One region of the Modestobacter marinus genome, then DNA from elsewhere that is predicted to be linked to it. Evidence: riboswitches for the same ligand, from Rfam matches in the RefSeq annotation. Region 1 holds a riboswitch; each other region holds the start of a gene.
What was found. Region 1 has a riboswitch for cyclic di-AMP ahead of FB380_RS18125 (VldE C-terminal domain-containing protein). Riboswitches for the same ligand answer to the same signal wherever they lie in the genome.
Positions count from the first base shown of each region.

Region 2: it holds a riboswitch for cyclic di-AMP, as region 1 does, so the genes downstream of both, FB380_RS16855 (VldE C-terminal domain-containing protein) here and FB380_RS18125 (VldE C-terminal domain-containing protein) in region 1, are expected to answer to the same signal.
Region 3: it holds a riboswitch for cyclic di-AMP, as region 1 does, so the genes downstream of both, FB380_RS13800 (C40 family peptidase) here and FB380_RS18125 (VldE C-terminal domain-containing protein) in region 1, are expected to answer to the same signal.
Region 4: it holds a riboswitch for cyclic di-AMP, as region 1 does, so the genes downstream of both, FB380_RS08325 (C40 family peptidase) here and FB380_RS18125 (VldE C-terminal domain-containing protein) in region 1, are expected to answer to the same signal.

Region 1 covers NZ_JAAMPA010000002.1:448,386-455,815, reverse strand. Annotated here, with positions in the region: gene FB380_RS18130 (cytochrome P450) at 49-1,440, opposite strand; gene FB380_RS18125 (VldE C-terminal domain-containing protein) at 1,759-2,709, opposite strand; cyclic di-AMP (ydaO/yuaA leader) riboswitch at 2,712-2,827, opposite strand; gene FB380_RS18120 (threonine/serine exporter family protein) at 3,179-4,582, shown strand; gene FB380_RS18115 (glycoside hydrolase family 3 protein) at 4,678-7,131, opposite strand; gene FB380_RS18110 (cupin domain-containing protein) at 7,416-7,430, shown strand, end outside.
Region 2 covers NZ_JAAMPA010000002.1:177,667-185,096, forward strand. Annotated here, with positions in the region: gene FB380_RS16835 (citryl-CoA lyase) at 1-428, shown strand, start outside; gene FB380_RS16840 (DODA-type extradiol aromatic ring-opening family dioxygenase) at 421-1,302, shown strand; gene FB380_RS16845 (hypothetical protein) at 1,299-1,658, shown strand; gene FB380_RS25550 (quinone oxidoreductase family protein) at 1,663-2,637, shown strand; cyclic di-AMP (ydaO/yuaA leader) riboswitch at 2,794-2,945, shown strand; gene FB380_RS16855 (VldE C-terminal domain-containing protein) at 2,967-3,860, shown strand; gene FB380_RS16860 (alpha/beta hydrolase) at 3,909-4,736, shown strand; gene FB380_RS16865 (protein adenylyltransferase SelO) at 4,775-6,241, opposite strand; gene FB380_RS16870 (DUF2207 domain-containing protein) at 6,379-7,430, shown strand, end outside.
Region 3 covers NZ_JAAMPA010000001.1:2,918,915-2,926,344, reverse strand. Annotated here, with positions in the region: gene FB380_RS13810 (DUF3320 domain-containing protein) at 1-2,939, shown strand, start outside; gene FB380_RS13805 (HNH endonuclease signature motif containing protein) at 3,174-4,373, opposite strand; cyclic di-AMP (ydaO/yuaA leader) riboswitch at 5,032-5,184, shown strand; gene FB380_RS13800 (C40 family peptidase) at 5,201-5,737, shown strand; gene FB380_RS13795 (bifunctional metallophosphatase/5'-nucleotidase) at 5,862-7,430, opposite strand, start outside.
Region 4 covers NZ_JAAMPA010000001.1:1,761,955-1,769,384, reverse strand. Annotated here, with positions in the region: gene FB380_RS08350 (aldo/keto reductase) at 1-274, shown strand, start outside; gene FB380_RS08345 (hypothetical protein) at 314-832, shown strand; gene FB380_RS08340 (pyridoxamine 5'-phosphate oxidase family protein) at 868-1,491, shown strand; gene FB380_RS08335 (serine hydrolase domain-containing protein) at 1,496-2,818, opposite strand; gene FB380_RS08330 (DUF3817 domain-containing protein) at 2,826-3,173, opposite strand; gene FB380_RS08325 (C40 family peptidase) at 3,338-4,519, opposite strand; cyclic di-AMP (ydaO/yuaA leader) riboswitch at 4,536-4,708, opposite strand; gene FB380_RS24600 (hypothetical protein) at 4,910-5,407, shown strand; gene FB380_RS24595 (GNAT family N-acetyltransferase) at 5,412-5,870, shown strand; gene FB380_RS08310 (phytoene desaturase family protein) at 5,867-7,420, shown strand.

The sequences.
Region 1 (7,430 bases):
GCCTCGTCCCGGACGTCCCGTGCCTCCGCCGCGCAGGTGCGGCTCCGGTCAGAAGGAGACCGGGAGCTCCTCCACGCCGTGGACGAAGGACAGCCCACGCCAGCGCAGCTGCTCCTCGGGGACGGCGAGCGCGAGGTCCGGGAAGCGGCGGAACAGCGCGGGGAGCGCGATGCGCAGCTCCATGCGGGCCAGCTCCGCACCGACGCAGCGGTGCACCCCGTGACCGAAGGCCAGGTGCCCGCCGGCGGGGGAGCGCCCCGGCTGGAACCGGTCGGGCTCCGGCCCGGCCCAGGCCGGGTCGCGGTCGGCGCCGCTGAGGGAGACGGCCACGAGGTCGCCCTGCCGGACCGGGCAGCCGGACAGCTCCAGGTCCTGCTTCGCGAACCGCGGGAAGGCCACCTGGACCACCGACAGGTAGCGCAGCAGCTCCTCCACCACGCCGTCGACGTCGGCCGGTGAGCCGTTCCGGAGGAGGGCGGCGTGCCCGGGGTCGCGCAGCAGCACCATGGTGCCCAGGGAGAGGGAGCTGGCGGTGGTCTCGTAGCCGCCGGTGACGATCCCGTCGACCAGACCGGCGAGGTCGTCGTCGGAGATGCCGTCGCCCTCGGCCTGCAGGATGCGCCCGATCAGGCCGTCCCCGGGCGCCGTCCGCTGCCGGGCCACCACGTCCAGGAGGATCCGCTTCTGCTCGGACACCGCGCCGAGGGCCGCGGCCGCACCGCCGGTCGCGTCGAAGCGCTGGGTGCCCAGCCGCACGAAGGCCTCGTGGTCGGCGTCGTCCAGCCCCAGCAACCCGCAGATCACGTCCATGGGGACCCGCCAGGAGACGTGCTCGGCCAGGTCCGCCGGTGACCCGGCGGCGGCGAGCTCGTCCAGCCGGCGGGTGACGATCGCCTCGACCGTGGGCTCCAGCCGGTCCAGCCGGCGGCGTGTGAACTCGGGGGCCACCAGCTTGCGCAGCCGGGTGTGCAGCGGCGCGTCGGTGAAGCCCAGGCCGCCGACGTCGGCCGTCGACCCCGGCCCGGCGTCACCGAACAGGTGCCGGATGTCGTTGCTGTAGGAGTCACGGTCGCTCAGGACGGTGCGGGCCTGCTCGTACCCGGTCACCAGGTGGGCCGTCAGCCCCATCGGCAGGTCGAGCCGCTCCACCGGGCAGCGGGCGCGCAGCGCGGCGAGCTCGGGGACCGGGTCCACGCCGTGCCGCAGCAGGGGGAGCCGGGCGCTCTCCGGGAAGAAGGCCAGCTCGGAGAGGTCGATGCCCTTCCGGCGGATCCGTCCTTCCACCATGCGCCCCAGCCAGGCCCGGGCCACCGCCCGGGCGCTGCGCTGGCGCCGCGGCCAGCCGCTCGTCCGCCGCTTCGCCGGCCGGGTGGTCAGGGCCACGGTCCGCCGCACGCGGCGACGCCCGGAGCTGCGTGGTGCTGAGTCGGTCGTGGACATGATCCCTCGTCGTCGTCCGGGCACCGGCGTGACGTCAGCTCCGCCGGGCCCACCGGCGGGCGACCCCGACCGGCGCCGGGTGCTGATCGCCGCGACGTCCACCGTGCCACCCCGTCGGGTCCACGGGCCCCGCGCCGTCGACCTCGACGCTGCCGAGCCGTGGCGCTCCGTTCCGTGGCGGTGGGCGCTGACCCGACCATCCCATGCGGACGACCGGAGACCGTCGGCGGCCCTCCGGGGGCGGACAGCACGGTGCCCCCCTGCCTGCACGCGGGCAGAGGGGCACCGTGGGTTCCCGGTGGAGCGGAGCCGGGAGGCTCAGCCCGCCAGGTAGTTCACGTGCGGGTGGTCCATGTGGTTGGCCGTCGGGCTCCCGCGGTCAGCCATCGGGCTCCAGGAACCGGTCGGCGAGGTGAGGATGCGCTGCTGCCAGATGACGTACTCCACGCCGAGGGTGTCCCAGTTGGCGATGTGGTAGGCGACGATGGCGTCCCCGAGCGCGGCGTCGGACATCACCATGTAGTCCAGTGCCCGGCCGGAGGGGTGGCCGTTCGGGTCGGTCGCGCTGGCCCGCGTCCCACCGATGGTGATGCCGGCGGCGCCCGGGACGTCGCGCACGACGGCGTCCGCGGCGGCCTGGGCCCGCGGCTGCACGGGACCCGCGCTGTTGGTGATCTGGGCCTGCCCCGACGGCGCGGCGACGACGACTGCGGGGACCGGTGCCGGGGCGGGCGCCGGGGCCACGACGACCTCCGGCACGACGACCTCCGGCACGACGACCTCCGGCACGACGACCTCCGGCACGACGACCTCGGGGACGACGACCTCCGGTGCCGGGACGACGACCTCGGGTACCGCGATGACCTCGGGGGCCGGAGCGACGACCTCGGGTGCCGCGACGACCTCCGGTGCCGGGGTGGCCTCAGGTGCCGCGACGACCTCCGGGGCGATCTCGGGTGCCGGGGCGGTCGGGACAGGACCGTCCTCCGAGCCGAGCAGGAACCGCAGCTGCCCCGGGGTCAGCGCCCCGGTGTCCCCGCCGCCGAAGGCGGCGATGTGGCGCTGGTAGAGCTCCCGCCAGGAGTGCCGGTTCCCCGCCGCGGCCGGGTCGCCCTGCTCGGCGGTGTGCCGGTCCACCTGGGCGGGGGAGGCCTCGGGTGCCGGGGTGGTGTGGGCCAGGGCCGGGGTGCTGAGGAGGCCGAGCGTGACGAGGGAGGCGCCCGCGACGACCGGGAGGCGGACGAAGCGGGACGGGCTGTGCTTGGGCATGAGTGATCTCCGATCACCGCCGGAGGGGTTAGCTGTCGGGTTCGGGCGATCGGTGCCCGGCCGGCGGTGCCGGCTTCACCCCGAGGCGCGCCCACCGATGTGTCGGCGCGCCGGGTGTAGTGGGTCCCCCACCCCTGCCCTGAGAGTCCTGGATGGCGGCCGGCAGGCAGGGTTGAGCGGACCGGCGCCACGCCCACGATGTCGGCGTGACCGGAACGTTATGGACGGGCAGGTGGGCTGTCTCCGTGACGATCGTCACGTCCTCGGCGTGCCGCCGACGGCACGCCGTCCGGGGCGGATCGAGGGGCGCCGAGCGCGTGTCCGGCACCGGTTCCGGCCACGCGATGGGCCATGCACCCCGCCTCGGGGCACCGCGCCTGCGGGGTGCGGGCGCGCTGTGGGGAAGGCCACGGCCCGACCGTGGTCGGGGAGCGGCCCGCCTGCCGCGCCGCTCCGTAACCTGACCGTGATGAACCCCGTGACCCAGGACCGCAGCCGGCGGTTCGCGCGCCTGCCGGACCGGGCGCGGAAGGCGATCTCCGGGTCCGGTCCGCCGACGGCACCGCTGGCCCTCCGGGCCCAGCCCAGCCGGGTCGACGCGGGCACCGCGCGCTCGGCGCTCGGCCTGGCCCTGCGCATCGGGGAGTCGATGATGGCGGTCGGTGCCTCGGCCGCCGACGTCACCGCAACGGTGCTGCGCGTGGCGGCGGGCTACGGGCTCACCGACTGCCAGGTCGACATCACGTTCACCTCGCTGACGATCAGCTACGACCCGGACGACGTCCCGCCGATCATGCTGATGCGCATCGTGCGGCCGCGGGGTCTGGACTACACCCGGCTCCAGGGCATCACCGACCTGGCGGCGGAGCTCAAGACGGCAGGCCTGGGCCTGGAGGAGGCGCACCGCCAGCTGGACGACGTCCTGTCCGCGCCGCACCCCTACCGTCGGCCGATCCACGCACTGGGCTGGTCGGGTGTGGCGGCGTGCGTCGCCGTCCTGCTCGGTGGCGGCTGGCTGGTGGCCCTGGTCGCGGCGGTCACGACGGCCGCCATCGAGCTGACCATCCGGGCGCTCGACCGGCGCGGGCTCCCGATGTTCTTCCAGCAGGTCGCCGGCGCGGCGGTGGCCACCGGGGCCGCCGTCCTCCTCGTCGTCGGCGAGGTCGAGGTGCGCACCTCGCTGGTCGTCGCCGCCGGGATCGTGGTCCTCCTGGCCGGCCTCTCCTTCGTGGGCGCCGCGGAGGACGCGATCAGCGGGTTCCCGGTCACCGCCGCGGCCCGGGCCTTCGAGGTGCTCACGTTGACCACCGGCATCGTCGTCGGCATCGCCGCCGTGCTGGACCTGGCGCAGCGGGCGGAGGTGCCGCTGCGGGTGCTGGACCCCGGGACGTCGACCGTGCCCTCCGTCGTGGCGCTGGTCGCGGCGGCCGGGATGGCCGCGTCCTGGGCGCTGGCCTCGCACGCCCGCCCGGTCGCGATCGCGGTGGCCACGGTGGCCGGCGCGCTGGCGTGGACGACGTCGTCGGTGGCGGCCGCGTCCGGTGCCGGTGAGGCGGTGGCGAGCGCGGCGGCGGCCGTCGTGGTCGGCTTCTGTGGTGAGACGCTCACCGATCGGCTGCGCATCCCGCCGCTGCTCGTCGCGGTCTGCGGCATCGTCCCGCTGCTGCCCGGGCTGGCGATCTACCGGGGGCTCTTCGCGGTGGTCGTGGAGGGCGACGTGGGGAGTGGGGTGAACGCGCTCGTGGGGGCGGCGGCGATCGGCCTGGCGCTGGCCGCCGGGGTCGTGCTGGGCCGCTACCTCGGCCGGCCGCTGGGTGGCCGGCGGGACCGCTTCGACCGCCGGGTGCGGCGCCACGCGACCAGCGCCCACTGAACAGCCCCGGGCGGATCGTGCGCTCCTGAGCCGAGGTGGGACGTGGCGGCGCGGCGCCCGGCTGCTCCCGGAGGGGAGCAGCCGGGTCCTCCCGGTCAGCCGTGCAGCTGCACGGTCCACTCGCAGGGCAGCATCACGGCCGAGGTGCCGGCGCGGAGGCGGAAGGGCCCGGACTCGTACTGCCAGCCGTCGGCCCAGTGCGCCAGGTACCGGGTGTCCACCGCGACGTCGACCCGCGCGGCCTGCCCGGCGGGGACGCGCACGGCGGCCGAACCGACCAGCCACCGCACCGGACGGTCCACGACGGAGTCCGGCCGCTCGGCGTAGACCTGCACCACCTCCTTGCCGTCGTGCTCGCCGGTGTTGGTCACCTCGACCGTCACGGTCACCGTCTCGCCGGGCGCGGCCACGGTCGGGGCGTCGCCACCGGTCAGCTCGAAGGTCGTGTAGCCCCGCCCGCTGCCGAACCAGTACGCCGGTGCGGCGCCGGCGCGCAGCCAGGCGCGGTATCCGATGTGGACCCCCTCGGCGTACTCGACGACCCCGTCGACCGGCGTGCAGTCGAGCACCGGCACGTCGGCCTCGGACGCCGGCCAGGTGGTCGGCAGTCGCCCGCCCGGCTCGGCCAGCCCCAGCAGGACGTCGGCGACCGCGTTCCCGAACTCCTGCCCGCCGAACCAGCCGACCAGCAGGGCAGCGACCTCCTCCCGCCAGGGCATCAGCACCGGGGCCCCGGCGTTGACCAGCACGACGGTGCGCGGGTTGGCCGCGACGACGGCGCGGACGAGGTCGTCCTGCCGGCCCGGCAGGGCCAGGGACTCCCGGTCGTAGCCCTCGGACTCCACCACCGAGTTCGTGCCGACGACCACCAGCGCCACGTCGGCGGCGGCCGCGGCGCGGGCGGCCTCGGCGATCAGGGCGTCGGGGTCGGCGTCGGCGGGCTCGGTGCCCAGCCGCAGGGACATCGCGCGGGAGTTGAAGCCGACGCGGTCGCCGAGGTCGAGGACCAGCCGGACGTCCAGGGGGGTGCCGGCGGTCAGCCGCACCTCTGTCGACGCGGTCGGCGGGCTCAGGAACGCCGCGCCGAGGTCGGTGCCGACCGGGATGAGGGTCTCGTCGAGCAGCAGCTCGCCGTCGACGTGGACCTGCGCCCGGCCCACCAGGGCGCACCCGAGCCGCACCGTGCCCGACTCGGTGGGGGTCCAGCGGGTGGTCAGCTCGTAGCTGGCGGCTGCCTCGATGGGCGCGTCGCCGCCGAAGTACACGAGGTCGCTCGCCCGGCGGTCCTCGCCGAACAGCTCGGTGCCGTCGGCGGCCAGGAACCGGGCGCGCAGCCCCGGTGTGCCGCTGACCGGGTTGGTCAGCTGGCCCAGCGGCAGCTCGACGACCCCGTTCTGCACGACCGCGCCGAGGGAGTAGCCGACGTCCACGCCGGGGAGCGCGGCCCGCAGGCCGTCCAGCGGGGAGACCGTGGACTCGGGGACGACGGTGGCGCTGCCGCCGCCCTGGGTGCGGGCGGCCGCCGCGTTGTTGCCGATGACCGCGACCGAGCGCAGCGCAGCGGCGTCCCAGGGCAGGTCGCCCCGGTTCTCCAGCAGCACGGTGCCCTCGACGGCCGCCTCGCGGGTGAACGCGATGCCGTCCTCCACCCAGACCGGCTCCGCGGGGGACGAGTCGCCCAGCGCCCCGACCCGCTGGGCCAGGGTCAGGATGCGCAGCACCTTGCGGTCGACGACGTCCTCGGCGATCTCCCCGGCGCGGACCGCGGCGACCAGCGCATCGCCCCACGGCCCGTCCGGGCCGGGCATCACCAGGTCCTGCGACGCCGTCGCGGACGCCAGGCTGCGGACCGCCGTCCAGTCGCTGATCACCACGCCGTCGAACCCCCACTCGCTGTTCAGCGGGGTCTCCAGCAGCTCGTTCTCGGTGACCGTGGCGCCGTTGACGGAGTTGTAGGCGCTCATCACCACCCAGGCGTGGGCCTCGGTGACCGACTTCTCGAACGCCAGCAGGTACAGCTCGCGCAGCGTGCGCTCGTCGGCCCGGACGTCGGCGGTGAAGCGGTCGGTCTCGAAGTCGTTGGCCACGTAGTGCTTCGGCGTCGCGCCGACCCCGTTGTCCTGCACGCCGGTGACGTAGGCGGCGGCGAGCTCGCCGGTGAGCACCGGGTCCTCGCTGAAGGCCTCGAAGTGCCGGCCGCCGACGGGGGAGCGGTGCAGGTTGATCGTCGGGCCGAGCACGACGTCGACGCCCTTGCGCCGGGCCTCGACCGCGGCGGCGGCGCCGTAGCGGCGGGCGATGTCGGGGTCCCAGGAAGCGGCCAGCGCGGTGGCCGACGGCAGGTTCAGCGACGGGTCGCGCTCGTCCCAGACCTCGCCGCGGACCCCGGAGGGGCCGTCGGAGACCAGGATGCGACGCAGTCCGATCCGCTCGATGGGCCAGGTGGTCCAGAAGTCGCGGCCGGTGAGCAGCTGCACCTTCTCCTCGAGGGTCAGCGCCGCCAGCGCGTCGGCGAGGTCCAGGTGGGCGCGGGCCGGGGTGTGCGTCATGGGATCCGTTCGGTCGAGCCGGCGCCGGCGCGGGCGCTGGTGCGGAGGGAGGGAGTGACCTGGCCCACCCTAGCGCCTTACCGAGCATTCGGTAGGTATGAGTTCGGCCGCGGGCGGGACGTTCCTCGGCCCGATGGCGGCGTTCGGCAGAGCCGAACGGTGTCGGCCGTTCGTTGAGCAGCCCCGAACGTCGTCCTAGCGTCCCGTTCGCCCCTGGTGACGGGCCCGGCCACGCGGCCCGGTGCCCGCCCCTCGCTCGGGCAGACCCCCGGAGGAGACCCGTTGTGACCGCACTGGAC
Region 2 (7,430 bases), 270 kb from region 1:
TGGCCCTGGAGACGGTGACCGCCCAGCGGGCGGCGCGGCGCTTCGTGCCCGGGCTCGGCCACCACGTGCACAAGGACGGCGACCCGCGCACCCCGCGGCTGTTCCAGATCGCCACCGAGGAGGGGCTGTTCGGCCCGCACCTCTCGCTGTTCGCCGCGATCGGCCGGGTGCACCCCCAGGTGCTCGGCAAGACCCTGCCGCTCAACGGCGCCGGCGTGTGCGGTGCTGTGCTCGCCGACCTGGGCCTGCCGCTGGAGCTGCTGCGCGGCTTCGCCCTGCTGGCCCGCACCGCCGGGCTGATCGGGCAGCTGGCCGAGGAGCTGCGGCACCCGGTGGCCAACGACGTCTTCCTGTCCGTGGACCTCAACAACCGGTCCGTCGCCCCCGACCCGTACGTCCCTGACCTCAACGGAGACAGTCATGGCTGAACTGGCCGCGGTCATCGCGTCCACCCACCACCCCTTCTACTACCGGGCCAGCACCGCCACCGGTGCCGACCGGCCGCCGTTCGCCGACGAGTGGGTGGCGAAGATCGAGGCGTTCCGCGAGACGCTGACCCGCGCCGAGCCCGACGTCCTGGTGATGGTGGGCAGCGACCACTTCCACCAGCTGTGGCTGGACAACATGCCGCAGTTCCTCGTGGGCAAGGCGCCGTTCTTCGACGCCAACTTCCACAACGAGGAGCGCGAGTTCGGGCTGCCGAAGATGACGCTGCGCGGCGAGGAGGACCTCGCGGCGCACCTGCTGCGCGACGGGCTGGACCGCGACTTCGACCTGGCGTTCAGCAACGAGCTGCGGATCGACCACAGCATCACCTGCCCGATCATCACCCTCCGCCCGCAGGCGGACCTGCCGATCGTGCCGGTCTACACCAACATCTTCGCCCCGCCGCTGCCCCAGCCGAAGCGCTTCGTCGCACTCGGCCGGGCGATCCGGGAGATGGTCGAGTCCTGGGAGAGCGACAAGCGGGTGGCGGTGATCGGCACCGGGCACCTGTCCCTGGAGCTGGGCGGGCCCCGCCAGTTCGGGGAGCACGGGCCAGACCCGGAGTTCGACCGCAAGGCCGTCGAGTGGATCGCCAGCGGGGACATCGAGGGCTGCCTGGCCGAGGTGTCCCTGGAGTCCCTGCACCACCCGGGCAACGCCACCCACGGGTTCATGGACTTCATGCTGATGATGGGCGTGGCCGGCGAGGGCGCGAAGGCCGACCACGTCGACACCCTCGACCTGTTCCACACCATGGAGGCCTACTTCACCTGGTACCCCAACGGGGTCCCGAGCGGCAGCGGGGTGTCGGCATGAGCAAGTACCTGCTGGACAAGTTCCTGTTCACCGTCGACCGCGACCCCGAGCTGACCGAGCGGTACCGGGAGGACCCGGCCGGCACGGTCACCTGGTGGGAGCAGGAGATGGCCAACACCATGCTCAACTGCATCCCCGCCGAGAAGACCACCTGGCTGGCCTTCACCGACGATGAGCGCCGCGCGCTGGCCGAGCACGACCACGTCGCGCTGTTCCAGATGGGCGCGCACCCCTTCCTGACGCTCACGCTGTTCATCGCGATGTTCGAGCGCGACCACGGGCCGATGGAGTACCAGCGCGCCTACGGCAGGGCGATGGAGCACATCTCCATGCCGTACCCCGACATCGCGACCTGAGCCGGTGCGCGCCGCCGTCCTGACCGAGCCGGGTGCGCCGCCGACCCTGGCGGAGCACCCGGACCCGGTGCCCGGGAAGGGGCAGACCCTGGTCCGGGTGACCGCCGCCCCGGTCGTGCCGCTGGACCTGCTCTGCGCCTCCGGGACGTCGTACTTCGGCCGCCCGGCTGTGCCCTACGTCCCCGGGGTGCAGGGGGTCGGGGTCGTGGTGTCGTCGGGGCTGCTGGCCCCCGGGACCCGGGTCTGGTTCGCCACCTCGGCGGGGATGAGCCCGGGCGACGGCAGCCTGGGTGAGCTCTGCGCCGTGCCGGACGCCGACGTCGTCCCGCTCGCCGGGGACCTGCCCGACCCGGTCGTGGCGGCACTGGGTCTCTCGGCGGTGGCCGGCTGGATGGCGCTGACCTGGCGGGGGCGCCTCCGGCCGGGGGAGCGGGTGCTGGTGCTCGGTGCCGGCGGCGCGGTCGGCCAGGCCGCGCTGGGGGCCGCCCGCGCGCTCGGGGCCTCGCGGGTGGTCGGGGTCTGCCGGTCGGCCTCCGCGGCCGACCGGGCTCGCCGGGCCGGCGCCGAGGACGTCGTCCTGACCGGGGACGGCGACGACCTGGCCGCGCGGATCCGGCAGGCGGTCGGCTCCGACGTCGACCTCGTCGTCGACCCGGTGTTCGGTGCCGTGGCCGCGGCGGCCTGCTCGGTACTGGCGCCCGGGGGGCGGCTGGTCAACCTGGGTGGCGCGGCCGGGGACGCCGCCGAGTTCTCCTCCGCCGTGCTGCGCAGCCGCAGCATCGACGTCCTCGGCTACACGAACAACGCGCTCACCGGCGAGCAGCGGGCCGCCGCGCTCACCGCGGTGCTGCGGCACGCCGCGGCCGGGCAGCTCCGGGTGGAGCACGCCGTCCTGCCGCTGGCGCGGGTCCAGGAGGCCTGGGCGGCCACGGCGGCGGGCAGCGGGAGCCGGTCGGTCGTGGACCTGTCCGAGCCCTGACCGGACGCGCCGGTGGAGACGTACGGGACGGGTGTGACCGGTGGGCAACGCGAGGAGCATCACCCGATGAACTGCCCGGGGCGGATTGTCACGATTCGATCACGCAGCTACGTTGGCTCGGTCCAGTCGGTCGCCACGTCCCCGCCCGGGGAGCCCGACCGGACGCCGCCGAGTCGCCCTCCGGGGCGAGCCGGGGACCCACCGCACCACTGGGGTGAATCCCGCCTCCGGGCAACCGTCCGGAGCGGGTAGGGCTGCTTCCCGCCCGAACCCGTCAGCTGACCTGGTAGGCGGCCATCGGAAGACACCTGTACGGAGCACTCCTGCCCATGCGCGCCCGCACCACCACCTCCCGCTCCGCCAGCCACCGGCGTTCGCCGGCCGGCATCCGCCGCCCCGGGCTCTACCTGGGTGTCGCGGCGGCCGGGGCCGTCCTGGTCAACGTCGTCGTCGGAGTCGGTCCGGCGGCCCAGGCGGACCCCGTGGCGTCCGAGCCGGTCAGCGTCGCCGAGCAGCTGGGCCTGGCCGCCGGGTCCAACGCCGTGGACGGGGTCGAGGACCTCCGGCCGCTCGAGGAGCTCGCGGCCAGCCGGGCCACCCGGGAGGCCGAGCAGACCGCCGCCCAGCAGGCGCAGGTGGCAGCCGACCAGGCCGTGCTCGACCAGCAGGCCGCGGAGGCCGAGGCCGCCCGCGTGGCCGCCGAGGCCGAGGCCGCAGCCGCCGCGGAGGCAGAGGCGGCTCGCGTCGCCGCCGAGGCCGCGGCCGCCGCCGAGGCCCAGGCGGCCGCCGCGAAGCCGGCTCCGGCGCGGGCCAGTGCCGCGGCCCAGCCCGCAGCCGCAGCGGCCGGTACCGCGGTGTCCACGATCGCGAAGATCAACAACACCGCCGGCCCGATCAAGCCGCAGGCGCAGGCCGCCGCGAACGCCGTGGTCAGCAACGTGCCCGGCGCCGGCTCGATCACTCTGGGCGGCACCCGGCCCAGCGCCGCCGACCCGCACGGTCACCCGTCGGGGCTGGCGGTGGACTACATGGTCATGTCCGACTCCGCGCTCGGCGACGCGATCGTCGCCTACCACATCGCGAACTGGGCCGAGCTCGGCGTGGACTACATCATCTGGGAGCAGCGGATGCTCTCCTCGCCCGGCGGCTCCTGGAAGCAGATGGAGGACCGGGGCAGCGTGACGGCGAACCACTTCGACCACCCGCACGTCAACTACCGCTAGGCGACCTTGGCGCTGGCCGGGGCGGCCCAGGACGACGACGATGGGGTCGTGTTGCGGTCGGTGCTCCGGGCCGCGCTCATCGGTGTCATCGTCCTGGTCGTGGTGGTCGGCCTGCTCTGGACGTTCCAGCGCCGCCTGATCTACCTGCCCGACGACGGTCCCGTCCCGGCCGCCGCCGACGCCGTCCCCGGTAGTCGGGACGTCGAGCTGACCACCGCCGACGGGCTGGCCCTCGGTGCCTGGTTCGTGCCCGGCCCGACGGCCGACGCCCCCGCGGTGCTGGTGGCCAACGGCAACGGCGGTCACCGCGCTGTCCGGGCACCGCTGGCTCGGGCTCTGTCGGCCGCTGGACTGGCGGTGCTGCTGTTCGACTACCGCGGGTACGGCGGCAACCCGGGCAGCCCGACCGAGGCCGGGCTGGCGCTGGACGTCCGTGCGGCGCGGGACTGGCTGCTGGCCGAGGGCGGGGTCTCTGCGAACCGGCTGCTCTACTACGGGGAGAGCCTGGGCGCCGCCGTCGTCACCGAGCTGGCCGTGGCGCACCCGCCGGCCGGACTGGTCCTGCGCTCGCCGTTCGTCGACCTGGCCGCGGTCGGCCGCGAGCACTATCCGTTCCTGCCGGTCCGGCTGCTGCTGCGCGACCGCTACCCGGTGGCCGAGCAGGTCGCCCGGGTCGAGGTGCCCACCACCGTCGTCCTCGGCACCGCCGACTCGATCGTGCCGCCGGAGCAGAGCAAAGCGGTGGCCGCTGCCGCCGGGCAGCTGCACCGCACGGTCGAGGCACGCGGCGCCGACCACAACGACGCCGTCCTGCTGGACGGCGACCAACTGGTCGCCGCCGTCGTCGAACTCGCCCGGCTGACGACCGGCACCTGACCACCAAAATGGCCATTTTGGTGGTGGGGGGTGGGGGGTCAGGTGCCGCAGAAGGTCTGGTAGGTGGCGCCGAAGTCGGCGGGGGCGGGGGCGGCGTACCGCGCCAGGTCCGGTCGCTCGGTGTACGGGTGGGTCACGGCGTCCAGCAGGGGGCCCAGCGGCGCCAGGTCGCCCGCGGTCGCCGCGCTGAGCGCCTCCTCGACGAGGTGGTTGCGCGGGACGTACACCGGGTTCACCCGGTCCATGCCGTCGGCGTCCGGGGCCAGCGCGCGCCAGCGCTCCGCCCACGCGTCGAAGGTGGCCAGGTCGAGGAACAGGTTGCGCACCGGGTCGACGTCACCGCGGGCGGCGGCGCCGAGCAGGCGGAACGCGGACGTGTGGTCGACGTGGCCGGCCTGCAGCAGCGCGAGGAACTCCTCGACCAGCGGCGCGGCCACCGCGTCCTCCAGGCCGTCGGGGAGGCCCAGCTTGGCCCGCATCCCGGCCGACCAGGCCGCGTCGTACTGCGGCCGGAAGCGCCCCAGCGCCTCGACCGCGAGCTCGATCGCCCGCTCCTGCTCCTCGGCGAACAGCGGCAGCATCGCCTCGGCGAGCCGGGCCAGGTCCCACTCGGCGACGATCGGCTGGTTGCCGTAGGCGTAGCGCCCGCCGGTGTCGATGGAGCTGTAGACCGTGGCCGGGTCGTGGGCCTCCAGGAAGGCGCACGGCCCGTAGTCGATGGTCTCGCCGGAGATGGTCATGTTGTCGGTGTTCATCACCCCGTGCACGAAGCCCACCTGCATCCACCGGGCCACCAGCTCCGCCTGCGCGGTGACCACCGCGGCGAACAGCGCGAGGTACGGGTCCTCGGCCTGCGCGCCCTCGGGGTGGTGCCGGCTGATCGCGTGGTCGGCCAGCCGGCGCAGCAGCTCGGGCTCGCCGCTGACCCGGGCGTACTGGAAGCTGCCCACGCGCAGGTGGCTGCTCGCCACCCGGGCGAGGACGGCGCCGGGCAGCAGGGTCTCCCGGCGCACCGCGCGCCCGGTGGAGACGACGGCGAGCGAACGGGTGGTGGGGATGCCGAGGGCGTGCATCGCCTCGCTGATCACGTACTCGCGCAGCATCGGGCCGACCGCGGCCAGCCCGTCGCCGCCGCGGGCGAACGGCGTGCGCCCGGAGCCCTTGAGGTGCAGGTCGCGCAGCCGGCCGTCGGCGTCGGTCAGCTCACCGAGCAGCAGCGCCCGGCCGTCGCCGAGCCGCGGGACGAAACCGCCGAACTGGTGCCCGGCGTAGCCCTGGGCCACGGGGGTGGCCCCGGCCGGGACGGCGGTGCCGACCAGCAGCTGCAGCCCCTCGGGGGTCCGCAAGGCGGCCGGGTCGAGACCGAGCTCGGCCGCCAGCGGCTCGTTGAGCGCGAGCAGCTGCGGCTCGGGGGCTTCGTCGGCCTGCCAGGCGACGGCCATCTCCGGCAGCTCACGGGCGAAGCGGTGGTCCAGGCTGAGGGCCGGTGCCGGTGCGAGACTCACCCGACCGAGGCTACGTCGGATCCCGGGAGCGGCGGCCAGGTCGGATCTGGCCACCGGCCAGTCGCCGCGGCTCGGGGCACCAGGTGCACCGCCGCGGAACGGTCCGGCAGACGGTCGAGATGTGAGGACGGTGCGACATGGGTGCGGACGGACGGCGTGCGGGCCTGGCCGGGCTCGTCTTCCCGGCGCTGCTGCTGGCCGGCTGCACGGACGGCGGGCCGGAGGAGGCGATCCGCTCCTACGAGGTCGACCTGGTCGCCGCCGAAGACGGCTCGCTGCAGGTCGAGGAGACGATCGCCTACGACTTCGCCGACTCCGAACGCCACGGGATCGAGCGCCTCATCCCGGAGCGGGCCCCGTACGAGCAGACCCGCGACCGGCTGTACCCGATCAGCGACGTCACGGTGCAGAGCCCCACGGGCGCGCCCGCCGACACGGAGGTCACCAGCGAGGACGGCGTGCTGACCGTCCGGGTCGGCGACGAGGACACCGAGGTCACCGGCCGGCACACCTACGTGCTGAGCTACCGGGTCGACGGGGTCGCCGACCCGGGGGACGACGGCGACCGGCTGGCCTGGAACGCCGTCGGGACCGGCTGGGACGTGCCGATCGACGAGGTCGACGTCCAGCTGTCCGCTCCCGCAGGGCCCGTCGGCGGCGACTGCGCGGTCGGCGCGGACGACTCCCGGACCGCGTGCCCGGTGGATCGCACCGCGAGCGGGGACCTGCGCGCCCAGGCCACCGGGCTGGCGCCGGGGGAGGGCGTGACGGTGAGCGGCACCTACCCGGCGGGCACCTTCGCCGGTGCGGAGCCGGTGCTGGAGGAGACGTTCAGCCCGGCGCAGGCCTTCCGCGCCACCCCGACGACCGCGGGCCTGGCCGTCGGCGCGCTCCTCGCCCTCGTCGTCCCCGCCCTGCTCCGCGCCCGCCGCGGCCGACCGGCGCGGGCGCCCGGGCCGGGCGCGCCTCAGCTCACCCCGCCGCACGACGCCCGCCCGGCCGAGCTGGGCACCGTGCTGGACGGCCGCGCCCAGCGGCACGAGGTCATCGCCACGCTGCTGGACCTGGCGGTCCGCGGGCAGCTGCGGATCGAGGAGACCGACCCGGACGACCCGGACGACGCCGAGCAGGGTGACGGCGGACAGGACGACGACGGGCCGGACGACGACGGGGTCCCGTCGGACTGGCG
Region 3 (7,430 bases), on a different contig from region 1:
CCGCGCTGCTCGACGAGGTGTCCGCGTTCGTCACCGCGACGCACCCCGGGCTGGACGTCGCCCTGCCCGAGGCGCTGGACCTGCCGCTGGCCGGGATCGCCGAGGACGCCGAGCAGGCGGCCGTCTCCGGGCGGTTCGGCCGGGCGAAGCGGCTGGCGGCGGTGCTCACCGAGCTGGCCCCCTCGCTGCGGCCGGGTGTGCACGTGGAGCCGACCGACGTCCCGGTGCTGACCGCGGAACTGCTCCAGGTGCAGGGCGCGGCCCGCGAGCTGACCCTGCGCTGCTCCACGGTGGCCGGGCTGGCGGTGCCGTGGAACTGGAACCTGCTGACCGACCCGCACCTGGTCGAGCGGCAGGTCGCCGCGTTGCGCCGGCTCGGCTCCGCGCTGGACGGCGACCCGGCCTTCACTCCCCCGCTGCGCCGCTTCCTGGACACCGCGCCGGCGCCGGACCCGGCCCGGGCGGTGGCCGTCCGGAAGCTGCGGGCCGCGCTGACCGCCCTGCCGGTGGCCTGTCTGGGTTCGCTGGACCAGCTGCTGGGGTGGGCCGGGGACACCGGGTTGGTTCGGGTGTGGGAGACGACGCAGGACGAGCGGGCGGTCGAGGAGTTCGGCGTCCCCTCTCTCGGGCACTGGCTGGACCTGCTGCGCCACCTGCACCTGCTGGAGGCCGCCGGGCTGGCCGAGGCGCGGGCCGCGCTGCTGTCCGGAGCGGTGCCGGCCGACGACGCCGTCGCGGCGTTCGACCGCGGGGTGGCCGAGGCGTCGTTCGCCGAGCGCTCGGCGGCCGGCGGGCTCGCCGTCCCCGACGCGCGGGCCGCGGAGGAGGCGGTCCAGCGGGCGCTCGCGGTCTCCACGGCGACCCGCGCGCAGGCGGCTGCCGCCCTCGCCGAGGGCGACCGGACCCGTGCGGTGCTGGCCACCCCGGACGCCGTCGCCCGGTTCCTGCCCCCGACCGCCGGCTCGTTCGACCTGGTGGTGATCGAGGACGCGTCGTCACTGCGGGTCGCCGATGCGCTGGGTGCCCTGGGCCGGGCGCGCGCGGCGGTGGTGGTCGGCGACCGCCAGCAGCTGCCGCCGCGCGCCGCGGTCGACGAGGCCCCCGACGAGGGGCTGCTCGCCGCGTGCCTGCGCGCCGGGGTCCCGCGGCGGGAGCTGACCTGGCACCACCGCAGCGCCGACGAGTCGCTGGTCGCGTTCGTCAACGCCCTGGCGTTCGACTCCCGGCTGACGACGGTGCCGGGCCCGCCGGCCGGGCCGGCCATCTCGCTGGTGCAGGTGGACGGCGTCTTCCTGCGGGCGGGCGAGCAGCGCGGGACGAACCCGGCCGAGGCGGAGGCGGTGGTCGCCGAGCTGCGGCAGCGGTTCGCGGCCTCGGCGGACGCGGTGCCCTCGGTGGCCGTGGTGACGCTGCACGGACCGCAGCGCCGGCTGATCGAGGGCCTGCTGCGGGCGGGGCGGGACCGGGCGGCCGAGGCGCTGGACCGCGGCGCGCTGCGGGTGCGGGAGGTCGAGGCGGCCCAGGGCGAGGAGGCCGACGTCGTCCTGCTGTCGCTGGGGTGCGCGGCCGACGAGCGCGGCTGCCTGCCGCTGGACCTCGGGCCGCTGAACCGGGCCGGCGGTGAGCGCCGGCTGACCGTGGCGGTGAGCCGGGCCCGCCGTCAGGTGGTGGTCTTCGCGTCGTTCGCGCCGTCGCTGCTGCGGCCGGCGACGACGACGCAACCGGGGGTGCGCCGGCTGCGGACCTACCTGGAGCTGGCGCGGCGCGGCCCGGACGCCGTCCCGCGGACGTCGAGAGCGGTGCGGGACCCGCACCGGGAGGACGTCGCCGCGGCGCTGCGCGGCCGCGGACTCGTGGTGCGCACCGACGTCGGGCTCTCCCCGTTCCGGGTCGACCTGACCGTCGCCCGGCCGGAGGCGCCGGAGCGTCCGGTGCTGGCGGTGCTGCTGGACGGGCCGGGCTGGGCGGGGCGTGCGCCGGTGGACCGGGAGCTGGCGTACCTGGAGCTGGCGGAGCTGCGGGGGTGGCCGGCGGTGGAGCGGGTGTGGCTGCCGGAGTGGCTGGCCGAGTGCGAGGCGGTGGTCGACCGACTGGTCGCCGCGGTGGCGGGTGCTGCTCCAGTGGAGCCACTGCTGCCCCCGCTGCCGGCCCCGGTCGCCGACGTCGCCGAGCCGCAGGAGGAGATCGACCCCTTCGACCCGGACGCGCCGGACGTGGAGGACGAGGTGTCGACGGCGGAGCCGGTGCGCTGCGCGGCGCACCCGGTGGTGACGCCGGCGTTGCTGGCCGGTGAGGTGCCGTTCCGGCCGTGGACGCCGAAGCCGGTGGGCGAGCCGCAGATGCTGCGGCAGCTGGCGAACCCGGAGGCGGCCCGGCTGGTGCGGCGGGTGCTGGCGGCGGGGATCCGGGCGGAGGGTCCGATCCACCGGGAGCGGCTGGCCCGGCGGACGGCGGCGGCGTTCGGGGTGCCGCGGGTGAACGCGGCGCGGATGGAGTCGATCCTGGCGCTGCTGCCCGAGCCGGGTGCGGAGTTCCTGTGGCCGCCGACCACGGACCGGACTCCCCTGGACCCGGCCACGTGGACGACGTTCCGGCGGCAGGCGACGAGCACCGACCGGGCGCTGGAGCACGTCCCGCCGGAGGAGATCGGCAACGCGATGGTGGCGCTGTGCCGGTCGGTGGCCGGGATGACCCGCGACGACCTGTTCCAGCAGACGCTCGCCGTCTTCGGCCACCGCCGGCGGCACCCGGTGTTGATGCCGCCGCTGGAGCTGGCGCTCGCCCAGGCGGTGCGGGCCGGCCGGATCGCCCGGCAGAGCGCCGGCCAGTGGCTGACCGCGGTGGCCGACGGCGATGCGGACCTGCTCGCGGTCGCCACTCCTCCCGTCCCCCCGAGCGCCGTGGTGCAGGAGGCTCTGGAGCAGCCCGCCGCCGGGTGACCTGCCCAAGCGCGGACGCCTTCTCTGGCACTGCTCCGCCCCCACCAGGGCTGCTCCGGCGCGCTCGTCCCCGAGCTGCGCCGGGCCGACGTCCCGCAGCTGCTCCCGCCCGCTCTCCCCCGGTCCCTGCTCCAGCTCTCGTCCCGGTCGGCGCAACAGCTGCCCAGCCCCGCGCAGCCCGCTGGACCCTCCGTCGGTCGGACGGCGGGCCAGCGGCATGCCACACCCACAGCCCTACAGCGGTGGGCCGATGAGGATCTCGGTGTCGTCGGGACGCCAGGTCCGCCACCGGCCGTCGGGATCTCGTTCGACCCGGAACCCGTGGTGGACCTTGGTGTGGTGCCGTTCGCACAACAGGGCCGAGTTGCTCAACGACGTCTCACCGCCGTGCAGCCAGTGGATCAGGTGGTGCACATCGCACCAGTGGGTCGGTGCACCACAGCCGGCGAACACGCAGCTCTTGTCCCGGCGTTCCACGGCCCTGCGCAGCCCCGGGGTGACCACCCGGTGGTCCCGGCCCAGGTCCAGCGGGATGCCGTCGGGACCCATCACGATCCGGGAGATGCTCCCGTCACACGCCAGGTAGCGGGCGCGGGCGGCGGAGATCGTCGCCCCGAACCCCAGCTCCGCCGCCCCGGCGCCGGTGGCCGGGTCGACCAGGTCCTCGATGTCGATGCCGACCACGACGTGCGGCTTGACGGTGCGCAGCGTGGGCAGGCTCCCCGCGGCGAGCTGGTTGTCCGCCAACTGCACCAGCGCGTCGGCGTTCTGCTGCGCCCGGGTCCGCTCATCACCCTGCGGGCGGTTGGCCTGCACGATCGACTCGATCGCGGCCTTGACCTTCTCCCCGCCGGTCGCGTCCAGGTCGAACCGGCCGGTGATCGAACCATCGGCGTGCGTGGCGATCGTGAGCCGCCGCTCCTCGGTGGGGTCTGGCTCCGGCCCGTCGGGGTCCAAGGCGTCCTCGAAGGCCTGCACCGCGGCGACCAGCGACTGGTGCGGTGAGCCCATCGCCACCTGAGTCCACACCTCATCGAACGCCGCCAGGTCGATGCCCTGCTCCCCGGCGCGGGCGGCCTCGACCGGGCCGACCTTCTTGGCCACCACGTCGACCTGCTCGGGGGTCACCTGACCCTCGGCGAACCCGGCCGCCAGCGTCGGGAAGTGCTCCAGGGCCCGCCCGGATCGCAGGATCCGCGAGGCCTCGGCCGGCGCGAGCCGTGCGTGCCCGATCAGCCAGGACCGCATGGACTTCAGCCCGTCGTGCTCGGCGGCCTGCGTGGCGTCCGCACACCGCACGGTGCGGGTCAACTCCGCCGACGCGCGGTTCACCACCTGCACCAACATGGCCGTCCGGTCCAGCACCTGGCCGTCGGTCAGGGCGTGCAGGTCATCGGCGCCTAGGGCATCCAGCGCGGAGATCAACTCGCTCACCGAACACCTCCCGACCCGTTCGAACGTGTGTACGAATCTTATCGCCTCTGAGGGGTCCGCACAACGCGAATCCGCAGGTCAGGCGCCCGTCCACAGATGTTGGGATGTTCTTGACTCCCTCGGGTGGACGTGACTGAAGCAGGTCGAGACGGCCAACGACAGACGCCCAACGACCACACGCGATGTACCGACACCCTCACCGGCGCCGGGTTGGGCGGAAGGGCCCAGCCAGGCCGGAGCGAGCCGTCGACAGGCGGCTCGGCTGCCATGCGGGACATGGCAACGCGCGCTCCACGCTCCGAGTGGACGTGGTGAAAGCCAGCCAGCGACGAACACCTGCCGCAGCCGCCGGCGAGGCGCCACCAGCCGCGGCCGGTGGTAGCGCGGCGGACACGCACCGTGCGCACCCGCCGCACCGCCGGAATTCGGTGCACCGGCGGGAATCAGCCGATCACGGTGATCGAGCTCCTACCCCGCTCCGACGTTGCCCGACGTCACGTCGGCGAGTCGCCGATCCCGGCCGGGCGTGTTGCAGCTCCACGGGGTGTCGGAACTCCGACGCGCAGCACTTTGTGACAGTTCCATGACGCCCCTACCGTCAACCGCGCCCGCCGGCCCCTGAGTCGCCACACACGGTGACACCGGCGAGCACCGCCGAACCGGGCAACCGCCGCAACGTCGCCGCGGACACCCGGACCGGGGACCCACCGCAGTTCTGGGGTGAAGCGCGACGGCACGCGAGTGCCGGAGCGCCGGGCGAGTTCCCCGCCCGAACCCGTCAGCTAACTCGGTAGGCGGTTGAGGAGAACAAGGAGAACCCGTCGTCCATGACGACCACTCGCACGTCCCCTGCCCGCCGTCCCTCCCGTTCCGGTCGCCGGGCACTGGTCGCGCTGTTCGCCAGCGCGGGCGTCGCCCTCACCCCGATGGCCGCCCAGGCCTCGGTCGGCGGCGGCGGAGCGCCCATCGCAGCACCCGCCCCGGCACCGGTGGCCCCGGTCGCCGCTCCCAACGCCGCCGCCCAGATCGTCGTCGACACGGCGCTCGCCCAGCAGGGCAAGCCCTACGTCTGGGCCGGGGCCGGCCCGAACGTCTACGACTGCTCGGGGCTGACGCAGTACTCCTTCGCGGCGGCCGGCATCGCGCTGCCGCACTCCTCCCGCATGCAGTCGACGATGGGCGTGCCCGTGGCCCGCGCCGACCTGCAGCCCGGTGACCTGGTCTTCTTCTACGACCCGGTGGGCCACGTCGGCATCTACATCGGCAACGGCCTGATGGTGCACGCGCCGACCGCAGGGGACGTCGTCCGCACCATCGCCGTCGACTCCATGTGGGGCTACAACTCCGCGCGTCGTCTGGTCTGACCCGCTCGCGACGTCCGCCCCGCGCCGGTCCGCGGGAGCGGGGCGGACGTCGTCCGGCACGCCGGGAACACGAGAACGCCCCGCCCCCCATCCGGGGAGCGGGGCGTTCGTCGGTCGAGGAGGGTCAGCCGAGCAGCGGCTCGCCGTCGCGGACGAGCTGCCAGTTCTCCACGTAGAAGTCGGCCGGGTCGATGACGCCGCGCTCCTGCGCCCACTCGATGAGCAGCTGGCGGATCTCCAGCTGCTCGTTGTAGACCACCGGCGCCGTGGAGATGTGCGGGAACCCGCCACCGCCGGAGCGCCGGTAGTTGTTCACCGCGACGACGAACCGGGCGTCGTCGGCCACCGGCTCACCGTCGATCTCCAGCCGGGTGACCCGCTCGCCGACCTGCCGGGAGACGTCCAGGTCGTAGTCGACGCCGGAGAGCACGTCGTAGTTGTAGTCCGGCGTCCCGTCGGCGTTGGTGATCGTCTCGGGGTCGACGTCGCCGGTGGCCGGCACCTGGGTGAAGTAGCTCGCCGACTCCTCCAGGTAGTCGCGCACCTGGGCGCCGGTGAGCTCGACCGCCTCGAGGGTGTTGTCGAAGACGTAGAGCCCGGCGATGTCCCGGATGGTGACCTCGCCCTGCGGGAAGACCGCCTCCCGGCTGAACGGGGCGGCGATCGACAGCACCGGCAGGTCAGCCCGGTCGGTGCCCTCGAGCGCGGCGTCCACGGTCTCGGTCTGCACCTGCTGGATGAAGTCGAGGATCGGCGTGTCCTCGTACCGGCTGGTCAGCGTGGTCAGCTCCTCGGTGGAGGTGGCCACGACCTGGTTGACGTAGTCGACCGTCGCCTGGTGCGCCTCGTCGGTGACGGCGAGGACCTCGGGGTCCTCCGGGTAGTCCTTGGTGCGCAGCGCGGTGGCCGTGGCATTGGTGACGTCCCACTGGCCGCGGGTCTTGGTCAGCTCGAAGTCGACCTGGCTGACCGTGCCGCCCCAGCGGTAGGGCTGGGTGAGCAGCACCTCCTCGCCGGTGACCTCGTTGACCACGATCTGGGACGGGGCGTCGCGGTGCGTGTGGCCGACGACCATGGCGTCGATGCCGGGCACCGTCCGGGCGATGACGTCGGAGGGGTTCTCCGTGCCCACGGCCGGGTCGTCGTAGGACGACGTCCCGCCGACCCCGGCGTGCGCGAGGACGACGACGACGTCGGCCTGCTCCGCGACGACCGGCACCCACTGCTGCGCCGTCTCGACCATGTCGCGGAACTCGACCTGGCCCTCGACGTTGTTGCGGTCCCAGATCGCGGAGCCGGGCGTGGTCAGGCCGATGATGCCGACGGTGACCGGCTTCGCGCCGCGCACCTTCATCTCCTGCAGCGTGTACGGCGGCAGGTACGGCTCACCGGTGGCGACGTCGATGACGTTGGCACCGAGCACCGGGTGGTCGACGTCGTCGACGTAGCCGGCCAGGGTGTCCAGGCCGTAGTTGAACTCGTGGTTGCCGACGACCTGGGCGTCGTAGCCGATGACGTCGTAGGCCGCCGCCATCGGGTGCTCGGCCTCCGGCGACTGCTGGGCGGCCAGGTAGGTGAGCGGCGTGCCCTGCAGGAAGTCGCCGTTGTCGACGACGAAGACGCTGTCCGCGCCCTTCTCCGCGCGCACCGAGTCGACCACCGACGACACCCGGGCCAGGCCCGTCGCGTCCCC
Region 4 (7,430 bases), on a different contig from region 1:
GCTGACCGACCGGGGCACCGCGCCGGACTCCCCGCTGGCCGCGGCGGCCCGGGAGCGCGGCGTCGGGGTCGACGCGCTCGCCCTGGCGGCGGCGCTGGCCCAGCCGTGGTGCGCCGTCGTGCTCTCCGGCGCCGTGACCGTGGCGCAGCTGACCAGCAACGCCGCTGCCCGCACCGTGGAGCTGGCAGTCGAGGAGCCGGCCGCCTCCGGCTGGGTGCAGCCCGAGGAGCCGGCGGAGTACTGGTCCGCCCGCAGCCGGCTGGGCTGGCGCTGACCGTTTCGCCCGCCGCGCTGCCCGGGTAGAGCCGCCGACATGGCCAAGCAGACCCCGTTCGGGACGATCGGCAAGGGCAGGCGCGGGATCAGCACGGTGGGCTGGGTGTTGCGCGGCGCCGCCGCCGGAGCGGCCGGCACGACCGCGCTCAACGCCGTCACCTACCTGGACATGGCCGGTCGGGGCCGGGGCACCAGCTCCACCCCCGAGCAGACCGTCGAGGCGCTCGCGGAGAAGGCCCACGTGTCGATCCCCGGCGACGAGGAGACCCGGCAGAACCGGGTCCAGGGCCTGGGCCCGCTCACCGGGCTGGCCGCCGGGGTCGGGGTCGGGGTGCTCGCCGGGCTGGCCCGGGCGGCCGGCTTCCGTTCCCAGCCCCTGGTCGGGACGGCGCTGACCACGATCGGCGTGCTGATCGGGTCCAACGGCCCGATGACCGCGCTGGGCATCACCGACCCGCGCACCTGGCCGCTGTCGTCCTGGGTCACCGACGTCGTCCCGCACCTGGCCTACGGCGTCGTGGTGAAGACGACGATGGACGCGTTCGACCGTCCCTGACCCGGCTGGTCGCCGGCGTGGCCCAGACTGATGACGTGGACGAGATCACCACCGAGGCGGAGCTGCGCGACCTGCTGGGCGAGCCGGCCCCCCGGGCCGCAACCAAGGACCGGCCGAGCCTGGACGACATCGACCGCCGGTGGCTGGCCGCCTCGCCGTTCTGCCTGGTGGCGACCTCGGCCGCGGACGGCAGCTGCGACGTCTCGCCGAAGGGCGACCCACCCGGGTTCACCCTGGTCCTGGACGACCGGACGATCGCACTGCCCGAGCGGGCCGGCAACCGCCGGGCCGACGGGTTCCGCAACATCCTGGGCAACCCGCACGTGGGCCTGATCTACCTGCTCCCCGGCCGGAGCGACACCCTCCGGGTGCAGGGCCGGGCCCGGCTCGTCCGCGACGCGGACCTGCTCGACCGGATGGTGGTCCGCGGCAACCGGCCGCTGCTGGCCCTGGTGGTCGAGATCGAGTCGGTCTTCTATCACTGCGCCAAGGCGTTCCTGCGCTCCCAGCTGTGGGACCCGGCGACCTGGGACCCGGAGGCGCTGCCCTCCCGACCCCGGATCGCCCACGCCCAGGAGGCCGCCGCCACGCCGCTGGCCGAGCTGGAGCAGTACTACGGCGAGCAGTACGCGGCCGGGCTGTACCCGGCCGGCCGCTGACGGGTCAGCGCCAGCCGCGCTCGTCGACCCCGCCGGGCACGGGCGCCTCGGGGTCGTAGGGGGTGCGGGTGAGCACGAACGTCGCCAGGTCCAGGTGGTCCGGGGCGATGCGCAGCGTCTCGCCGGCGTAGTAGCCGTCCAGCCCGACCCAGGTCCCGTCCGCGCGGGGGGCGAACCGGCTGGCCCGTCCCGGCCGGCCGGGCAGCGGGCCCAGGTGGAGCAGGCCACCCGACTGCGCGCGCAGCACCAGCGGGGCCGGCCCCCAGAACCACACGCCGAGCAGGTCCAGCGGCAGCGGCGACGGGGACGGCTCCCAGGCCTCGACCACCCGGGGCTCGGCGGCCCGCAGGTCGGCCAGCAGCCCGGGCACCAGCGGGTCGAGCCCACTGGTCGTGTTGGCCAGCATGACCCCGCCGGCCTGCTCGGACCGGTCGACGAAGACCCCGGCCAAGAAGCCCGGCATCGAGCCGCCGTGCCCGACGAGGGTGTGCCCGTCGACCCGCAGCACCTGCACGCCGAGCCCGTAGGCCGACCACCCGGGGGAGGAGGAGTCGACCCCGGCCGGCACGGTCATCTCCTCCAGCGTCGCCGGCGAGAGCACGCCGCCGGTGTCGCCGAGCAGGAAGGCGGCGAACCGGCCGAGGTCGGCCAGCGTCGCCCACAGCTGGCCGGCCGCGGCCATCACCCCGGCGTCGTGCTCGGGCTCGGGCAGGACGACGTCGGCCCACGGGTGCACCGCCGCGCCCTGCGCCGCCCGGCCGGTGGGCCGCGGGGTGGTGCGCTCCATGCCCAGCGGCAGCAGGACCTCGTCCCGCACCACCTCGACCCAGGACCGCCCACGGTGCCGGGCGACCAGCTCACCGAGCAGCCCGAACCCGAGGTTCGAGTAGTGGAACCGCCGCGCACTGCCCAGGACGACGTCGTCGTCGGTCAGCCGCAGCTCGGCGAGCGACCCGCCGGGGACGCGCTCCCACCAGCCGCCCGGGCTCTCCGAGCTGGCCCCGGCGAGGTGGGAGAGCAGGTGCCCCACGGTGCGCTCCCCGAAGGGGGTGCCGGGGACGTGCTCCTCGAGCAGGTCGTCGAGCCCGAGGCGGCCCTCGTCGCGCAGCCGGAGCACGACCAGGGCCGTCACCGTCTTGCTGATCGAGCCCAGCCGGTACTGCACGTCGGCGTGCGGCTCGGCGACGTCGCCGCGACCGGCCGACCAGGCCAGCCCGCCGTCCCGGACGACGCCCGCGACCAGGCTGGGCGCCCGGCCGTCCCGCTGGACCCGGGCGGTGCGGGCCAGCAGCGTGCGGGCGGTGGCGGGCAGGACGGGGGTGGCCATCGCGGGCTCAGCCGACCCGGACGGGCGTGGTGGCGTCGAGCGGCAGCCGGCCGGTGCGCCGGGCCCAGCGCTCGAACCAGATGGTCACCAGCGGCGGGAGGGAGGCGGCCAGCGCGAGCAGCGCGGTGACCGGCGTCCAGCGGAGCACCCGCCAGGCCAGCAGGGCGACGACGACGTAGGCGACGAAGACCGCGCCGTGGACCGGGCCGAAGACCTGCACGCCCAGCTCCGAGGCGTCCAGCACCCGCTTGACGAACATGCCGGCCAGCAGCAGCACCCAGGAGACGGCCTCGGCGATGGCGACGGCGCGGAAGACGCGGGCGACCCTCGCGGGGTCGGTCAGTGCGGCGGGCACGGTTCTCCTCGGGGGTGGGGCGGAGGGTGGGGTGCTCCTCATCGTGCCCGGCGGGACGGGGCGTCGGCACCCACGCTCACGTGATCGTCGCCACCGGGCCCGGACGCACCGGTGCCCCGGCCGCCGTCAGGCGACCGGGGCACCGGCGGAGGGTGGTGCAGCTGTCAGCCGGCGACCCGGCGCATGGCGGTGATCGGGCCCATGGCGTCGATGCTGGCGACCTTGACCACGTCACCGGACGTCGGCGCGTGGACCATCTGGCCGCCGCCGATGTAGATGCCGATGTGGCTGACCGGCGAGTAGAAGGCGATCAGGTCGCCCGGCTGCAGCTCCCCGCGGGAGACCGCACGGCCGGCCTGTGCCTGCTGGCTGCTGCTGCGGGGGAGGTTGACCCCCGCCGATGCGTAAGAGTACTTCACCAGCCCGGAGCAGTCGTAGGAGTTCGGGCCGGTGGCACCCCAGACGTAGGGCTTGCCACGCTGGGCCATCGCGGTGTTCACCGCGGTGGCGGCAGCACCGCTGCTGGCCACGACCGGAGCCGGGGCCGGCGCGGGGGCCGGGGCCGCGGAGCTGGACGCGGACGGAGCGGCGGCGGGGGCGCTGCGCTCGGCGCGCGAGGCCGGCTGGGAGTTCCGCTCGGCCGCGGCGGCTGCCGCGGCCTCGCGCTCGGCTGCGGCTGCGGCGGCTGCCGCGGCCTCGGCCGCATGCTGCTGCTCGGCCAGGATCCGGGCGCGCTCGCGCTCCTCGGCGGAGAGCCGGTCGTACTCGGCCTGGTACTCGGCGATCTGCGCGTTCAGGTCGGCCTGCTGCGCAGCGACCTCGGCGACCTGCGCCTCGGCGTCGGCGGCGGCCTTCTCGGCCGCGACCTTCGCCTCGTCGGCGGCGACGCTGGCCTGCTGAGCCGTCCCGAGCACCTCGTTGTTGTGCCCGGCGATGCTGTCCAGCGTGCCCATCCGGTCGAGCATCTCGTCGGCGGAGGAGCTGGTGAGCATGGCCTGCAGCGAGGAGAGCTGCTCACCGGTGAAGGCGCTGCGGGCCACCTGGCGCACGTGGTCACGGGCCTCGACCACGGCTGCCTCGGCGGCGACGAGCTCGGCGGCGGCGGCGTCCGAGGCGGCCTTCATGCCGGTCAGCACGTCGGTCGCTTCGTGCATCTTCTCGGTGACGACCTCGAGGTCGTGACCGCGGGCGGCGATGAGCTCGGCCGCCTCCTGGGAGGTGGTGGGTGTTTCAGGAGCCGCCAGGGCGGGCAGCGGAGCAAGAGTCAGGCCACCCACGGCGATCAGGGTGAACAGGGCCCGTCGGCCGGTGAGGCCACGACGGACAGAGGTGTGCGAACTCGCCATGTTCGGCGGGTGTGTCCTTTCTTCCACCTGCCGCCTACCGAGTTAGCTGACGGGTTCGGGCGGGAAGTCGCCCGGCTCCTCGGGCCCGCGGACGGGCCGTGCGGAGCTTCACCCCAGTGCTGCGGTGGGTCCCCGGTCCACGAGCCCGCGAGTGTCGCTGCGAGCCATGTGGTTCGGCGGCGGTCCCGTCGGTCGTCACCCGGGTGGGCGACTGCGCTGCCCGTCAGGACCGCTGGTGACCGTACGTGCGTTATGTGCTCGTGACAAACGGCTGAGGCCAATTTGTGGAGAAACTCCTGGCGTGTGCTCCAACACGCTCACCGAGCGTGACAGGCTCGCCGGGTGCAGGGCTTGGCGCGGCGGGAGTTCTGTCTCGTGCTGCTCCGTCGCATGGCCGACACGCGACCCGACCTGGTCGCCGAGGCACTGCCCCGACTCGGCTCCGACCGGGCCGAGGCCCGCGCCGCACACCGCCGATGGCGCGCCCTCCATCACACAGAGCGAGCACCGCGCGGGGTCGCCCTGCGGGCTGCGGTGCTCGGTCCCCCGGCCGAGCGGGAACACCGCCGGTTCGGTGACGTCGACCTCCTCGTCCAGCGGTGGCCGCTGCCGCTGTGGCCGCACCTGCGGTGGGAGGTGCTGGGTGGCCCGGACGGCGCCGTGCTCCACGAGCAGCTGGTGCGTGCACCCGGCTCACCGGTGCCCGCCGCGGCACCGGGTGCCCTGCGCGTGTGGGAGCACGTGGTGGACGACGTCCTGGCCCTCCCCGGCGCCACCGGTGTCGACCCCGGGGTCCCGAGCCGCTACGAGGTGCACCTCCCGGGCGGGGTGCGGGCCCGGTTCGTCTGGGGGCTGCTGCAGCGGGTGGACGACGGCGCGCCAGGATGACCCGGTGCCGACCCTCTCCACCGCCTCCTGGGACGACCCGGACGTCTCCGCGCTGACCGCCGCCCAGCAGGTCGAGCTGCGGGCCCGCTACGGCGGCGTGGGCGAGCCGGGGGTGCCGCCCTCCGCCGCCGACGTCGCCGTCGTCCTCCTCGCCCGGGACGACGACGGCACGCCGATCGGCTGCGGTGCCCTGCGCCCGCTCGGCGACACCGAGGCCGAGGTCAAGCGCATGTACGTCGTCCCGCCGGCCCGCGGCCGGGGCGTCTCCCGGCTGCTGCTCGCCGGCCTGGAGGCCGAGGCGCTGCGCCGCGGGTGGACGACGGTGCGCCTGGAGACGGGGGTCCGGCAGCCGGAGGCGGTCGGGCTGTACACCTCGGCCGGCTACACACCCGTCGAGGCGTTCGGGCACTACGTCGACGCCGACGACCCCCACGCCGTCTTCTTCGCCCGCGAGCTGGCGTGAGCACCGCGGCCCGGTACGACGCGATCGTGGCCGGTGGCGGCCACAACGGGCTGGTCGCCGCCGCCTACCTGGCCCGCGCGGGCTGGTCGGTGCTCGTGCTGGAGCGGCGGGCCGTGCTCGGCGGCGCCGCGGTCAGCGAGCGGGTCTTCCCGGGGGTCGACGTCCGGCTGTCGGCGTACTCCTACCTGGTCAGCCTGCTGCCCGACCGGATCGTCGCCGACCTGGCGCTGCCGATCACCCTGGTCGACCGCGCCGTCGCCTCCTACACGCCGCTGCGCCGCGGGGGCGCAGCCACCGGCCTGCTGGTCGAGCGGGAGGAGGGGCCGGAGACGGCGGCCTCCTTCCGCGCCCTCACCGGCTCGGACGCCGAGTTCGCCGGCTGGCAGCGGTTCTACGGCCGGCTGACCACCCTGGCCGAGGACCTGGCCCCCACCCTGACCGCTCCGCTGCCCAGCGAGGCGGCGCTCGATGCCCGGCTGCGGGACCCGGGCCTCTGGCACGACCTGCGCGAACGGCCGCTGGCCGACGTCGTCGCCGACCACCTCACCGACGACGACGTCCGGGGCATCGCGCTCACCGACGGGCTGATCGGCACCTCCGCCGACCTGCACGCCGCGGACGGGCTGGCCGGCCGGTGCTTCCTCTACCACCTCATCGGCAACGGCACGGGCCGCTGGCGGGTCCCGGTCGGTGGCATGGGCGCGGTCAGCGGCGCCCTCGCCGATGCGGCACGGGCGGCCGGGGCGGCGCTGCTCACCCGCGCCGAGGTCACCGCGGTCGAGACCCGGGCCGACGGCGTCACGGTGCACTGGACCGACGGGGACGGGACGGCGCACGCGGCCGACGCCGGGCACCTGGTCAGCGGCGCGGCCCCGGCCGTGCTCGACGACCTGCTGGGCGCTGCCCCGGCGCCGCGGCCGTCGGGGTCGCAGCTGAAGGTCAACATGGTGCTGCGCCGGCTGCCCGGGCTGCGGTCCGGCGCCGACCCCCGCCGGGTCTTCAGCGGCACCGTGCACGTCGACGAGGCGGCCTCCCAGCTCGACGCCGCGTACGCGCAGGCCGCGGCCGGCCGGCTGCCCGAGGTGATCCCCTTCGAGGTGTACTGCCACTCGCTCACCGACCCGTCGATCGTCGGCGACACCGGGCTGCACACCCTGACCCTGTTCGGGCTGCACACGCCGGCCGAGCTGTACGCCGCCGACGACGCCGGCACCCGGGCCGAGGCGGTACGGCGGGTGGTGGCCCAGCTGGACGCCCATCTGACCGAGCCGCTGGCCGACTGCCTGGCCACCGACGGTGACGGGCGGCCGTGCCTGCAGGCGTCCTCACCGCTGGACGTGGAGGCAGCGCTGGCGATGCCGGGCGGCCACATCTTCCACGGCGACCTCGCCTGGCCGGTGGCGCCCGACCCGGCCGCCGTCGGCACCTGGGGCGTGGCGACGGCGCACCCCCGGGTGGTCGCCGCCTCCTCCGGCGGCACCGTGCGCGGCGGTGCGGTCAGTGGACTGGGCGGCTTCGCCGCGGCCCAGCACCTGCTCGGCGGCCACTGAGCGGAGTGGG